2 regions of the Terribacillus sp. FSL K6-0262 genome follow, and region 1 is predicted to be linked to the other one. Evidence: a T-box and tRNA genes for the amino acid it is inferred to sense, from the RefSeq annotation. Region 1 holds a T-box; the other holds one or more tRNA genes.

Region 1 (7,513 bases):
ACCGGCATTCTCACTTCTAAGCGCTCCAGCCGTCCTCACGATCGACCTTCACAGCCCTTAGAACGCTCTCCTACCACTGACATCGTAGATGTCAATCCGCAGCTTCGGTGGTGTGTTTAGCCCCGGTATATTTTCGGCGCAGCGTCACTCGACCAGTGAGCTATTACGCACTCTTTCAATGATGGCTGCTTCTAAGCCAACATCCTGGTTGTCTAAGCAACGCCACATCCTTTTCCACTTAACACACACTTTGGGACCTTAGCTGGCGGTCTGGGCTGTTTCCCTTTCGACCATGAACCTTATCACCCATGGTCTGACTCCCAAAGTAGATTGATTGGCATTCGGAGTTTGACTGAATTCGGTAACCCGATGAGGGCCCCTAGTCCAATCAGTGCTCTACCTCCAACCATCATCCTTTGAGGCTAGCCCTAAAGCTATTTCGGAGAGAACCAGCTATCTCCGTGTTCGATTGGCATTTCACCCCTACCCACACCTCATCCCCGCACTTTTCAACGTGCGTGGGTTCGGGCCTCCAGTCAGTGTTACCTGACCTTCACCCTGGACATGGGTAGATCACACGGTTTCGGGTCTACGACCACCTACTATGTCGCCCTATTCAGACTCGCTTTCGCTGCGGCTCCGTCTTTTCAACTTAACCTTGCAGGGGATCGTAACTCGCCGGTCCATTCTACAAAAGGTACGCCGTCACCCATTAACGGGCTTCGACTACTTGTAGGCACACGGTTTCAGGTTCTATTTCACTCCCCTTCCGGGGTGCTTTTCACCTTTCCCTCACGGTACTGGTTCACTATCGGTCACTAGGGAGTATTTAGCCTTGGGAGATGGTCCTCCCGGATTCCGACGGAATTTCACGTGTTCCGCCGTACTCAGGATACACTCCGGAGGAAACCACATTTCAAGTACAGGGCTCTTACCTTCTATGGCGGGCCATTCCAAGCCGCTTCGTCTACATGGTTTCTTTGTAACTCCAAAGGAGTGTCCTACAACCCCAGAAGGCAAGCCTTCTGGTTTGGGCTGATTCCGTTTCGCTCGCCGCTACTTGGGAAATCGCATTTGCTTTCTCTTCCTCCGGGTAATGAGATGTTTCAGTTCCCCGGGTCTGCCTCGCATCACCTATGTATTCAGTAATGCGTACTATCCAATAACGGATAGCGGGTTCCCCCATTCGGAAATCTCCGGATCAAAGCTTACTTACAGCTCCCCGAAGCATATCGGTGTTAGTCCCGTCCTTCATCGGCTCCTAGTGCCAAGGCATCCACCGTGCGCCCTTCTTCACTTAACTAATAACGCATGATGCATTAAATCGCGACAATATATATTGTCTTGCTTTAAAGTTTGATGTTCTGGCATGTTGTTTCTTATCTAGTTTTCAAGGTTCACAAGAGAGATTGATCTCTCAAAACTGAACAAACAACCCAATTACGTGTCTACTACGAAGTAGTAGTTCCAATGTCCAGGTTCAGCTCCTAAAAGCTAGCGTATAGTTCATCTCGTTTCCTGACTCCAAAACCCGGAGTCTGTAACCGATCTGATCTATCCGTACGCTTTTGAACAGTCGCTTCACCTTTTCCAATTATCCTTAGAAAGGAGGTGATCCAGCCGCACCTTCCGATACGGCTACCTTGTTACGACTTCACCCCAATCATTGATCCCACCTTCGGCGGCTGGCTCCAAAAGGTTACCTCACCGACTTCGGGTGTTACCAACTCTCGTGGTGTGACGGGCGGTGTGTACAAGGCCCGGGAACGTATTCACCGCGGCATGCTGATCCGCGATTACTAGCGATTCCGGCTTCATGCAGGCGAGTTGCAGCCTGCAATCCGAACTGAGAATGGTTTTATGGGATTTGCTTAGCCTCGCGGCTTCGCTGCCCTTTGTACCATCCATTGTAGCACGTGTGTAGCCCAGGTCATAAGGGGCATGATGATTTGACGTCATCCCCACCTTCCTCCGGTTTGTCACCGGCAGTCACTCTAGAGTGCCCAACTGAATGCTGGCAACTAGAATCAAGGGTTGCGCTCGTTGCGGGACTTAACCCAACATCTCACGACACGAGCTGACGACAACCATGCACCACCTGTCACGCTGTCCCCGAAGGGAACGCCTTGTCTCCAAGGTTGTCAGCGGATGTCAAGACCTGGTAAGGTTCTTCGCGTTGCTTCGAATTAAACCACATGCTCCACCGCTTGTGCGGGCCCCCGTCAATTCTTTTGAGTTTCAGCCTTGCGGCCGTACTCCCCAGGCGGAGTGCTTAATGCGTTAACTTCAGCACTAAGGGGCGGAAACCCCCTAACACCTAGCACTCATCGTTTACGGCGTGGACTACCAGGGTATCTAATCCTGTTTGCTCCCCACGCTTTCGCGCCTCAGCGTCAGTTACAGACCAGAGAGTCGCCTTCGCCACTGGTGTTCCTCCACATATCTACGCATTTCACCGCTACACGTGGAATTCCACTCTCCTCTTCTGCACTCAAGTTCCCCAGTTTCCAATGACCCTCCACAGTTAAGCTGTGGGCTTTCACATCAGACTTAAGAAACCGCCTACGCGCCCTTTACGCCCAATAATTCCGGACAACGCTTGCCCCCTACGTATTACCGCGGCTGCTGGCACGTAGTTAGCCGGGGCTTTCTGGTCAGGTACCGTCAAGGTACAAGCAGTTACTCTTGTACTTGTTCTTCCCTGACAACAGAGCTTTACGACCCGAAGGCCTTCATCGCTCACGCGGCGTTGCTCCGTCAGACTTTCGTCCATTGCGGAAGATTCCCTACTGCTGCCTCCCGTAGGAGTCTGGGCCGTGTCTCAGTCCCAGTGTGGCCGATCACCCTCTCAGGTCGGCTATGCATCGTCGCCTTGGTGGGCCGTTACCCCGCCAACTAGCTAATGCACCGCGGGCCCATCTGTAAGTGACAGCCGAAACCGTCTTTCCATTTCCGATCAGGAGAAAGGAAATACTATCCGGTATTAGCCCCGGTTTCCCGGAGTTATCCCAGTCTTACAGGCAGGTTGCCCACGTGTTACTCACCCGTCCGCCGCTCATTCCGCCAGATTCACCCCGGAGGGGTCATCTGGTTTCCTGCGCTCGACTTGCATGTATTAGGCACGCCGCCAGCGTTCGTCCTGAGCCAAGATCAAACTCTCCATGAAAGTGTTGATGCATTGCTCGTCAGAGCTGACGTTGATCTTTATGATCATGTCGTTTAGTTCGTAATTGGTTGTTTTGTCCAGTTTTCAAAGATCAATGACTGCCTTGCGACAGTATCTATATACTACCACCATGATTCGATACTGTCAACACTAGTATCAGAGAAAAATAGATTATTAGCAAAGAAGACGTCGAAACGCCTTCCTTGCCGCCCCTCATCTTACTTGAAAACCAGTTCGCCTTTCCATTCCAGCATACCGCCGTCCATATTGATCACATCATATCCTTGATTCTCCATGAATGCAGCCGCATTCATGCTGCGGTGACCGCCGCGGCAGACAAGTACATATGTCTCGTCCGCAGGCAATTCAGGCAGCTTTTCAGGAATCTGCTGCAGCGGAATATGAATGGCACCTGGAATCATGCCTTGTTCCACTTCTTCCTCTTCCCGCACATCGATCACTTTATAGGCAGAAGTCCCGTTTTCAATAAGTTCATCAAGTTCTTCCGGTTGTATATTACGCATCTTACATCTCTCCTTCACTCAAATAGAATCCCTTCCGGAAACACAGAAGGGATTCATCTATCAGTTTGCTACTACATTCACCAGCTTGCCTGGAACGACGATCACCTTGCGGACAGTCTTTCCTTCCAGCCAGCTTTGCATTTGTTCATTATTCAGCGCGATTTGTTCAAGCTCTTCCTTGGATGCATCGTGCGGCACCATTGCTTTTGCCCGCACCTTGCCCATCGCCTGCAGCACGATTTCGATTTCTTGTTCTACAAGCTTCGACTCATCATGGACCGGCCATTCTGCATACGAGATTGTTTCCTGATGTCCCAGTTTGCTCCACAGCTCTTCCGCAATATGCGGTGCTACCGGCGAAAGCAGCTTGATGAAGCCTTCGGCAAAATCACGCGGGATGACAGGTGCTTTATAGCAATCATTGATGAACACCATCAATTGGGAAATCCCGGTATTGAAACGTAAAGCCTCGAAGTTCTCTGTCACTTTCTTCACAGTTTCATGATAGCTTTTTTGCAGTTCTTCGGCATCTGTATCCTGCACCTTATCCGAAAGCTCCCCTTCTTCTGTAATGAATAAGCGCCATACACGATCAAGGAATCGACGGGAACCATCCAGGCCATTTGTCGACCAGGCAATCGAAGCATCCAATGGACCCATGAACATTTCATATAGACGGAGTGTATCTGCCCCATGGGAATCAATGACATCATCAGGATTGACGACATTCCCTTTGGACTTACTCATTTTTTCATTGTTTTCACCAAGGATCATGCCTTGGTTGAACAGCTTCTGGAAAGGCTCTTTCGTCGGCACGACTCCGATATCATAAAGGAATTTATGCCAGAAACGTGCATATAGCAAATGAAGGACGGCGTGCTCTTGCCCACCGATATATACATCGACCGGCAGCCACTTCTTCAGCGTTTCAAAGTCAGCAAGCTTTTCTGGATTCTTCGGATCGATGTAACGAAGGAAGTACCAGCTGCTTCCCGCCCACTGCGGCATCGTATGTGTTTCACGCTTGCCTTTCTTGCCTGTTTCCGGATCCGTGACATTCACCCATTCCGTGATATTCGCAAGCGGTGATTCACCTGTACCGGATGATTTGATTTCATCTGTTTTCGGAAGTACAAGCGGAAGCTCTTCCTCCGGTACGCTTGTCATCGTGCCATCTTCCCAATGGATGATCGGAATCGGCTCACCCCAGTAGCGCTGGCGGCTGAACACCCAGTCACGCAGACGATAGCTTACCTTCTTGGAGCCGTGGTTGTTCTCTTCCAGCCACTTGATCGCTGCAGAAATTGCTTCTTCTTTATTCAAACCGTCAAGGAAACCAGAATTGATATGCGCTCCCTCGCCAGTATGCGCTTCTTTTTCAATATCTGCACCTTCGATGACTGCTTTGATCGGCAAATCGAAAGTCTTCGCAAACTCATAGTCACGTTCATCATGTGCCGGGACAGCCATGATTGCTCCCGATCCATAGCTCATCAGCACGTAATCGGCGATCCAGATCGGCATTTTTTCTCCGTTAACTGGATTGATGGCATATGCTCCCGTGAATACACCTGTTTTCTCTTTTGCAAGGTCGGTACGCTCCAAATCACTCTTTGCAGCTACTTCCTGCTTATAGGCATCGACTGCTTCGCGCTGGGCATCGGACGTAATTTTGTCAACAAGCGGATGCTCGGGGGACATGACAGCGAATGTAGCCCCAAACAAAGTATCCGGACGAGTCGTAAACACATCGAAGCTTTCTTCTGTGCCGTCGATGCGGAAGGTGACTTCAGCTCCTTCTGAACGTCCGATCCAGTTTCGCTGCATTTCTTTCAAGCTATCCGGCCAGTCCAGTTCATCCAAGTCCTCAAGCAGACGATCTGCATAAGCAGTAATACGCAGCACCCATTGCTTCATCGGCTTGCGGATGACAGGGTGCCCGCCGCGCTCACTCTTTCCATCGATGACTTCTTCATTGGAAAGGACAGTACCCAGGGCAGGGCACCAGTTGACTGCCACTTCATCGACATAAGCAAGGCCCTTCTTGTACAATTGAAGGAAAATCCACTGCGTCCATTTATAGTAATCTGGATCTGTTGTATTGACTTCGCGATCCCAGTCATAGGAGAAACCAAGTTCTTTGATTTGTCTTGTGAAGGTCGCTATGTTCTTTTTCGTGAATTCTTCCGGATCGTTCCCCGTATCCAGCGCATACTGCTCCGCCGGCAAACCGAATGCATCCCAGCCAATCGGATGAAGCACTTCATAGCCTTGCATCCGTTTCATACGAGATAATATATCCGTCGCTGTATAACCTTCAGGGTGTCCGACGTGCAGACCTGCACCTGATGGATAAGGAAACATATCCAAGGCATAAAACTTTTGTTTGTCAGAGGAAGTATCCGTTTTGAACGTTTTGTTTTCTTCCCAAAAAGCTTGCCATTTCTTTTCGATTTCATGATGATTGAATGACATATCATGTGCCTCCTGTACTCTCTTCAACTTGAACAATCTGACCGTGAAGCAAAGAAAAAAGCCCCTCATCCCAATAATGGGACGAGAGACTTCTCCCGCGGTACCACCCAACTTAGCGCAAATGCACGCCCGCTCGACATTCCTTAACGCGGAAAACGGCAAAAAGTACTGGCAGTTCCCTTTTGCAATTCCGAAGGCGAGTTCACAAGATGCCGGGACGGCTTGCACCAGAGTACCGTCTCTCTATAACCAAGCAGTGCTCGCTACTACTCCTTCTCCTCATCGTTCACAGTATTGTTGTGTCCAGTGTACGGAACTGCGCTGCGTTTGTCAAGATTCGGCAGCTTCCGTCCGGAATACCGAAACAGCCTCCTGCAGCTCACGCGTTACACGGTCCAGCTGCCCGACTGTCATGGCCAGCTGCTCATATGCTCCATACTGGGCGTTGGTCGAGTGGTGGACCACATCCGTCTTTGCAGTGTTTTCCTGGAGCGTACTGCTGATTTGTTCCACTCGGGTCAGCACCTCCGCCCCCAATTCTTCGGATTTAAGACTGCCACTTTGGATTTGCTGCAGCCGCTTTGCAATTGTCTCGAATTTTTCTTCTATCTCTACAAATGATGTTTCCATGCTTTCCATGGAAGCTGTTTCAGCTTTGGCTGTTTCGTGGCCGAATTGCACAGCCTCGGATAAATTCATCGTTCCCTTGCGAATTGCACCAATCGTCTGATAGATGCTATCCGCCGAAGCTTTGGATTCATCGGCTAGCTTACGGATTTCATCGGCAACGACAGCAAATCCTTTGCCTGCTTCCCCAGCCCTGGCCGCCTCGATCGCCGCATTCAAAGCAAGCAAGTTAGTCTGTTCCGCAACGGAAGCAACCGATGCCACCATTTGCTCGATTTGCTGAGAGTATTGCATGAAATCCCGCAGAGACGCTTCCATCAGCTCCCTGCTTTCTCCATTCCTGACTGTCAGCCGCTGCTGCTCTTGAACGGTTTCACGTCCGCGGACAGCAGCCTCTGCCGCAAGTTTCCCGAGCTCGACTGTCTCTGTCGCAAACGCACTGTTCTCACTTCCCTGCTTGTCCATCTGTTCAATCATGGCAACAGTCTGCTGAAGGTCGGAGGAAATACGCTGAGATCCGGATGTGATTTCACCGACCGAAGCAGCAATCTCCTTATGCAGTTCCTGAAGATTACGATTGTCCTTGTCGATTTCTTCTGACATTCCGGCTACTTCATCACTGGCTTTTTCAATGGATCGAATCAAGCTTTTCAGCTGTTCTGCCATCTGGCCGAATGACTGATTCATTTCACTGATTTCCAGGCTCCCGGTCTTTTCTATT
Region 2 (7,513 bases), 1.2 Mb from region 1:
TTCTGGCATGTTGTTTCTTATCTAGTTTTCAAGGTTCACAAGAGAGATTGATCTCTCAAAACTGAACAAACAACCCAATTACGTGTCTACTACGAAGTAGTAGTTCCAATGTCCAGGTTCAGCTCCTAAAAGCTAGCGTATAGTTCATCTCGTTTCCTGACTCCAAAACCCGGAGTCTGTAACCGATCTGATCTATCCGTACGCTTTTGAACAGTCGCTTCACCTTTTCCAATTATCCTTAGAAAGGAGGTGATCCAGCCGCACCTTCCGATACGGCTACCTTGTTACGACTTCACCCCAATCATTGATCCCACCTTCGGCGGCTGGCTCCAAAAGGTTACCTCACCGACTTCGGGTGTTACCAACTCTCGTGGTGTGACGGGCGGTGTGTACAAGGCCCGGGAACGTATTCACCGCGGCATGCTGATCCGCGATTACTAGCGATTCCGGCTTCATGCAGGCGAGTTGCAGCCTGCAATCCGAACTGAGAATGGTTTTATGGGATTTGCTTAGCCTCGCGGCTTCGCTGCCCTTTGTACCATCCATTGTAGCACGTGTGTAGCCCAGGTCATAAGGGGCATGATGATTTGACGTCATCCCCACCTTCCTCCGGTTTGTCACCGGCAGTCACTCTAGAGTGCCCAACTGAATGCTGGCAACTAGAATCAAGGGTTGCGCTCGTTGCGGGACTTAACCCAACATCTCACGACACGAGCTGACGACAACCATGCACCACCTGTCACGCTGTCCCCGAAGGGAACGCCTTGTCTCCAAGGTTGTCAGCGGATGTCAAGACCTGGTAAGGTTCTTCGCGTTGCTTCGAATTAAACCACATGCTCCACCGCTTGTGCGGGCCCCCGTCAATTCTTTTGAGTTTCAGCCTTGCGGCCGTACTCCCCAGGCGGAGTGCTTAATGCGTTAACTTCAGCACTAAGGGGCGGAAACCCCCTAACACCTAGCACTCATCGTTTACGGCGTGGACTACCAGGGTATCTAATCCTGTTTGCTCCCCACGCTTTCGCGCCTCAGCGTCAGTTACAGACCAGAGAGTCGCCTTCGCCACTGGTGTTCCTCCACATATCTACGCATTTCACCGCTACACGTGGAATTCCACTCTCCTCTTCTGCACTCAAGTTCCCCAGTTTCCAATGACCCTCCACAGTTAAGCTGTGGGCTTTCACATCAGACTTAAGAAACCGCCTACGCGCCCTTTACGCCCAATAATTCCGGACAACGCTTGCCCCCTACGTATTACCGCGGCTGCTGGCACGTAGTTAGCCGGGGCTTTCTGGTCAGGTACCGTCAAGGTACAAGCAGTTACTCTTGTACTTGTTCTTCCCTGACAACAGAGCTTTACGACCCGAAGGCCTTCATCGCTCACGCGGCGTTGCTCCGTCAGACTTTCGTCCATTGCGGAAGATTCCCTACTGCTGCCTCCCGTAGGAGTCTGGGCCGTGTCTCAGTCCCAGTGTGGCCGATCACCCTCTCAGGTCGGCTATGCATCGTCGCCTTGGTGGGCCGTTACCCCGCCAACTAGCTAATGCACCGCGGGCCCATCTGTAAGTGACAGCCGAAACCGTCTTTCCATTTCCGATCAGGAGAAAGGAAATACTATCCGGTATTAGCCCCGGTTTCCCGGAGTTATCCCAGTCTTACAGGCAGGTTGCCCACGTGTTACTCACCCGTCCGCCGCTCATTCCACCAGAATCACCCCGAAGGGGTCATCTGGTTTCCTGCGCTCGACTTGCATGTATTAGGCACGCCGCCAGCGTTCGTCCTGAGCCAAGATCAAACTCTCCATGAAAGTGTTGATGCATTGCTCGTCAGAGCTGACGTTGATCTTACGATCATGTCGTTTAGTTCGTAATTGGTTGTTTTGTTCAGTTTTCAAAGATCAATGGTGGAGCCTAGCGGGATCGAACCGCTGACCTCCTGCGTGCAAAGCAGGCGCTCTCCCAGCTGAGCTAAGGCCCCATTGTATATTGAAAGTGGTCGGGAAGACAGGATTTGAACCTGCGACCCCTTGGTCCCAAACCAAGTGCTCTACCAAGCTGAGCTACTTCCCGTAATGGCGCGCCCGAGAGGAGTCGAACCCCTAACCTTTTGATCCGTAGTCAAACGCTCTATCCAATTGAGCTACGGGCGCATATTTAAAGTGCCGAGGGCCGGACTCGAACCGGCACGGAGGTACCCTCCGCAGGATTTTAAGTCCTGTGCGTCTGCCAATTCCGCCACCCCGGCAAGCTGAATTAGTTAATTTAGTAGTTATGGAGCGGAAGACGGGATTCGAACCCGCGACCCCCACCTTGGCAAGGTGATGTTCTACCACTGAACTACTTCCGCGTTTAATCTAAATGGTGCGGGTGAAGGGACTTGAACCCCCACGTCATAAAGACACTAGATCCTAAGTCTAGCGCGTCTGCCAATTCCGCCACACCCGCATAGATTAAATACGCACAGTATTAAAATTGAAATGGTGAGCCATGAAGGACTCGAACCTTCGACCCTCTGATTAAAAGTCAGATGCTCTACCAACTGAGCTAATGGCTCTAAAATGGTGCCGGCCAGAGGACTTGAACCCCCAACCTACTGATTACAAGTCAGTTGCTCTACCAATTGAGCTAGACCGGCTAAATGGTGGAGGATGACGGGCTCGAACCGCCGACCCTCTGCTTGTAAGGCAGATGCTCTCCCAGCTGAGCTAATCCTCCGGATTATGTATCTGCCTGGCAGCGTCCTACTCTCGCAGGGCGAACCCAACTACCATCGGCGCTGAAGAGCTTAACTGCTGTGTTCGGCATGGGAACAGGTGTGACCTCTTCGCTATTACCACCAGATCAGATAATCAATGTTTGTCCTTTTCTTAAGGACAAGATATATTGTAGCATTTTCTCAAAGAAAAAGCAACACTTTTTTTGAAGTAAACCTTCAAAACTAGATAAGAAACATTCATGCTGTACATCTCATGCGTGCCAAGCACTGGAGTGCTTGGTCTTTGGCGTTGACTTACTAAGGGATCTGGCGCTGCGGCTAGATCCAGCTCTAAAGGCCAGAAACTATGGCCTTTGGAGCTTTTCGTTTTTTAGTTAAGTCCTCGATCGATTAGTATTCGTCAGCTGCACGTGTCACCACGCTTCCACCTCGAACCTATCTACCTCATCGTCTCTGAGGGATCTTACTCATTTAAAATGATGGGAAGTCTCATCTTGAGGGGGGCTTCATGCTTAGATGCTTTCAGCACTTATCCCTTCCGCACGTAGCTACCCAGCTGTGCTCCTGGCGGAACAACTGGTGCACCAGCGGTGCGTCCATCCCGGTCCTCTCGTACTAAGGACAGCTCCTCTCAAACTTCCAACGCCCACGACGGATAGGGACCGAACTGTCTCACGACGTTCTGAACCCAGCTCGCGTACCGCTTTAATGGGCGAACAGCCCAACCCTTGGGACCGACTACAGCCCCAGGATGCGATGAGCCGACATCGAGGTGCCAAACCTCCCCGTCGATGTGGACTCTTGGGGGAGATAAGCCTGTTATCCCCGGGGTAGCTTTTATCCGTTGAGCGACGGCCCTTCCATACGGCACCGCCGGATCACTAAGCCCGACTTTCGTCCCTGCTCGACTTGTAGGTCTCGCAGTCAAGCTCCCTTCTGCCTTTGCACGCTACGAATGATTTCCAACCATTCTGAGGGAACCTTTGGGCGCCTCCGTTACTCTTTGGGAGGCGACCGCCCCAGTCAAACTGCCCACCTGACACTGTCTCCGAACCGGATGACGGTTCTGGGTTAGAATGTCAATACAGCCAGGGTGGTATCCCACGGATGCCTCCGCCGAAGCTGGCGCTCCGGTTTCCAAGGCTCCCACCTATCCTGTACAAGCTGTACCAACATTCCATATCAGGCTACAGTAAAGCTCCACGGGGTCTTTCCGTCCTGTCGCGGGTAATGCGCATCTTCACGCATAGTATAATTTCACCGGGTCTCTCGTTGAGACAGTGCCCAAGTCGTTGCACCTTTCGTGCGGGTCGGAACTTACCCGACAAGGAATTTCGCTACCTTAGGACCGTTATAGTTACGGCCGCCGTTTACTGGGGCTTCGGTTCACAGCTTCGGGACGAAGTCCCTAACCATTCCCCTTAACCTTCCAGCACCGGGCAGGTGTCAGCCCCTATACTTCGCCTTACGGCTTTGCAGAGACCTGTGTTTTTGCTAAACAGTCGCTTGGGCCTTTTCACTGCGGCTTCTCCTAAAAAGAAGCACCCCTTCTCCCGAAGTTACGGGGTCATTTTGCCGAGTTCCTTAACGAGAGTTCTCCCGATCATCTTCGGTTACTCACCGTGCCTACCTGTGTCGGTTTGCGGTACGGGCACCTATTTCCTCACTAGAGGCTTTTCTTGGCAGTGTGAAATCAGGAACTTCGGTACTAAATTTCCCTCCCCATAACCGCCTGGAATCATGTTGAGTGGATTTGCCTGCTCAACTTCCTCACGGCTTGGACGCGCATGACCAGCAGCGCGCTTTCCCTATCCTCCTACGTCCCCCCATCGTTCAAGCGGATTTAGGTGGTACAGGAATATCAACCTGTTATCCATCGCCTACGCCTTTCGGCCTCGGCTTAGGCCCCGACTAACCCTGAGCGGACGAGCCTTCCTCAGGAAACCTTGGGCTTTCGATGAAAGAGATTCTCACTCTTTTTTCGCTACTCATACCGGCATTCTCACTTCTAAGCGCTCCAGCCGTCCTCACGATCGACCTTCACAGCCCTTAGAACGCTCTCCTACCACTGACATCGTAGATGTCAATCCGCAGCTTCGGTGGTGTGTTTAGCCCCGGTATATTTTCGGCGCAGCGTCACTCGACCAGTGAGCTATTACGCACTCTTTCAATGATGGCTGCTTCTAAGCCAACATCCTGGTTGTCTAAGCAACGCCACATCCTTTTCCACTTAACACACACTTTGGGACCTTAGCTGGCGGTCTGGGCTGTTTCCCTTTCGACCATGAACCTTATCACCCATGGTCTGACTCCCAAAGTAGATTGATTGGCATTCGGAGTTTGACTGAATTCGGTAACCCGATGAGGGCCCCTAGTCCAATCAGTGCTCTACCTCCAACCATCATCCTTTGAGGCTAGCCCTAAAGCTATTTCGGAGAGAACCAGCTATCTCCGTGTTCGATTGGCATTTCACCCCTACCCACACCTCATCCCCGCACTTTTCAACGTGCGTGGGTTCGGGCCTCCAGTCAGTGTTACCTGACCTTCACCCTGGACATGGGTAGATCACACGGTTTCGGGTCTACGACCACCTACTATGTCGCCCTATTCAGACTCGCTTTCGCTGCGGCTCCGTCTTTTCAACTTAACCTTGCAGGGGATCGTAACTCGCCGGTCCATTCTACAAAAGGTACGCCGTCACCCATTAACGGGCTTCGACTACTTGTAGGCACACGGTTTCAGGTTCTATTTCACTCCCCTTCCGGGGTGCTTTTCACCTTTCCCTCACGGTACTGGTTCACTATCGGTCACTAGGGAGTATTTAGCCTTGGGAGATGGTCCTCCCGGATTCCGACGGAATTTCACGTGTTCCGCCGTACTCAGGATACACTCCGGAGGAAACCACATTTCAAGTACAGGGCTCTTACCTTCTATGGCGGGCCATTCCAAGCCGCTTCGTCTACATGGTTTCTTTGTAACTCCAAAGGAGTGTCCTACAACCCCAGAAGGCAAGCCTTCTGGTTTGGGCTGATTCCGTTTCGCTCGCCGCTACTTGGGAAATCGCATTTGCTTTCTCTTCCTCCGGGTAATGAGATGTTTCAGTTCCCCGGGTCTGCCTCGCATCACCTATGTATTCAGTAATGCGTACTATCCAATAACGGATAGCGGGTTCCCCCATTCGGAAATCTCCGGATCAAAGCTTACTTACAGCTCCCCGAAGCATATCGGTGTTAGTCCCGTCCTTCATCGGCTCCTAGTGCCAAGGCATCCACCGTGCGCCCTTCTTCACTTAACTAATAACGCATGATGCATTAAATCGCGACAATATATATTGTCTTGCTTTAAAGTTTGATGTTCTGGCATGTTGTTTCTTATCTAGTTTTCAAGGTTCACAAGAGAGATTGATCTCTCAAAACTGAACAAACAACCCAATTACGTGTCTACTACGAAGTAGTAGTTCCAATGTCCAGGTTCAGCTCCTAAAAGCTAGCGTATAGTTCATCTCGTTTCCTGACTCCAAAACCCGGAGTCTGTAACCGATCTGATCTATCCGTACGCTTTTGAACAGTCGCTTCACCTTTTCCAATTATCCTTAGAAAGGAGGTGATCCAGCCGCACCTTCCGATACGGCTACCTTGTTACGACTTCACCCCAATCATTGATCCCACCTTCGGCGGCTGGCTCCAAAAGGTTACCTCACCGACTTCGGGTGTTACCAACTCTCGTGGTGTGACGGGCGGTGTGTACAAGGCCCGGGAACGTATTCACCGCGGCATGCTGATCCGCGATTACTAGCGATTCCGGCTTCATGCAGGCGAGTTGCAGCCTGCAATCCGAACTGAGAATGGTTTTATGGGATTTGCTTAGCCTCGCGGCTTCGCTGCCCTTTGTACCATCCATTGTAGCACGTGTGTAGCCCAGGTCATAAGGGGCATGATGATTTGACGTCATCCCCACCTTCCTCCGGTTTGTCACCGGCAGTCACTCTAGAGTGCCCAACTGAATGCTGGCAACTAGAATCAAGGGTTGCGCTCGTTGCGGGACTTAACCCAACATCTCACGACACGAGCTGACGACAACCATGCACCACCTGTCACGCTGTCCCCGAAGGGAACGCCTTGTCTCCAAGGTTGTCAGCGGATGTCAAGACCTGGTAAGGTTCTTCGCGTTGCTTCGAATTAAACCACATGCTCCACCGCTTGTGCGGGCCCCCGTCAATTCTTTTGAGTTTCAGCCTTGCGGCCGTACTCCCCAGGCGGAGTGCTTAATGCGTTAACTTCAGCACTAAGGGGCGGAAACCCCCTAACACCTAGCACTCATCGTTTACGGCGTGGACTACCAGGGTATCTAATCCTGTTTGCTCCCCACGCTTTCGCGCCTCAGCGTCAGTTACAGACCAGAGAGTCGCCTTCGCCACTGGTGTTCCTCCACATATCTACGCATTTCACCGCTACACGTGGAATTCCACTCTCCTCTTCTGCACTCAAGTTCCCCAGTTTCCAATGACCCTCCACAGTTAAGCTGTGGGCTTTCACATCAGACTTAAGAAACCGCCTACGCGCCCTTTACGCCCAATAATTCCGGACAACGCTTGCCCCCTACGTATTACCGCGGCTGCTGGCACGTAGTTAGCCGGGGCTTTCTGGTCAGGTACCGTCAAGGTACAAGCAGTTACTCTTGTACTTGTTCTTCCCTGACAACAGAGCTTTACGACCCGAAGGCCTTCATCGCTCACGCGGCGTTGCTCCGTCAGACTTTCGTCCATTGCGGAAGATTCCCTACTGCTGCCTCCCGTAGGAGT

Evidence for each region. The T-box of region 1 lies ahead of leuS (leucine--tRNA ligase). A T-box ahead of a tRNA ligase gene usually reads a tRNA of that ligase, here a tRNA-Leu.
Region 2: it has a tRNA-Leu gene. The T-box ahead of leuS (leucine--tRNA ligase) is inferred to sense a tRNA for this amino acid. The anticodon was not compared.

Annotation. Positions count from the first base shown of each region.
Region 1 is NZ_CP150277.1:2,761,449-2,768,961, reverse strand. It holds rRNA gene MHI54_RS14150 (23S ribosomal RNA) at 1-1,303, opposite strand, end outside; rRNA gene MHI54_RS14145 (16S ribosomal RNA) at 1,605-3,166, opposite strand; gene MHI54_RS14140 (rhodanese-like domain-containing protein) at 3,385-3,690, opposite strand; gene leuS (leucine--tRNA ligase) at 3,751-6,165, opposite strand; T-box leader at 6,240-6,454, opposite strand; gene MHI54_RS14130 (methyl-accepting chemotaxis protein) at 6,496-7,513, opposite strand, start outside.
Region 2 is NZ_CP150277.1:1,573,161-1,580,673, forward strand. It holds rRNA gene MHI54_RS08215 (16S ribosomal RNA) at 243-1,804, opposite strand; tRNA gene MHI54_RS08220 (tRNA-Ala) at 1,899-1,974, opposite strand; tRNA gene MHI54_RS08225 (tRNA-Pro) at 1,990-2,066, opposite strand; tRNA gene MHI54_RS08230 (tRNA-Arg) at 2,070-2,146, opposite strand; tRNA gene MHI54_RS08235 (tRNA-Leu) at 2,157-2,241, opposite strand; tRNA gene MHI54_RS08240 (tRNA-Gly) at 2,269-2,343, opposite strand; tRNA gene MHI54_RS08245 (tRNA-Leu) at 2,356-2,441, opposite strand; tRNA gene MHI54_RS08250 (tRNA-Lys) at 2,475-2,550, opposite strand; tRNA gene MHI54_RS08255 (tRNA-Thr) at 2,556-2,631, opposite strand; tRNA gene MHI54_RS08260 (tRNA-Val) at 2,636-2,711, opposite strand; rRNA gene rrf (5S ribosomal RNA) at 2,725-2,837, opposite strand; rRNA gene MHI54_RS08270 (23S ribosomal RNA) at 3,083-6,007, opposite strand; rRNA gene MHI54_RS08275 (16S ribosomal RNA) at 6,309-7,513, opposite strand, start outside.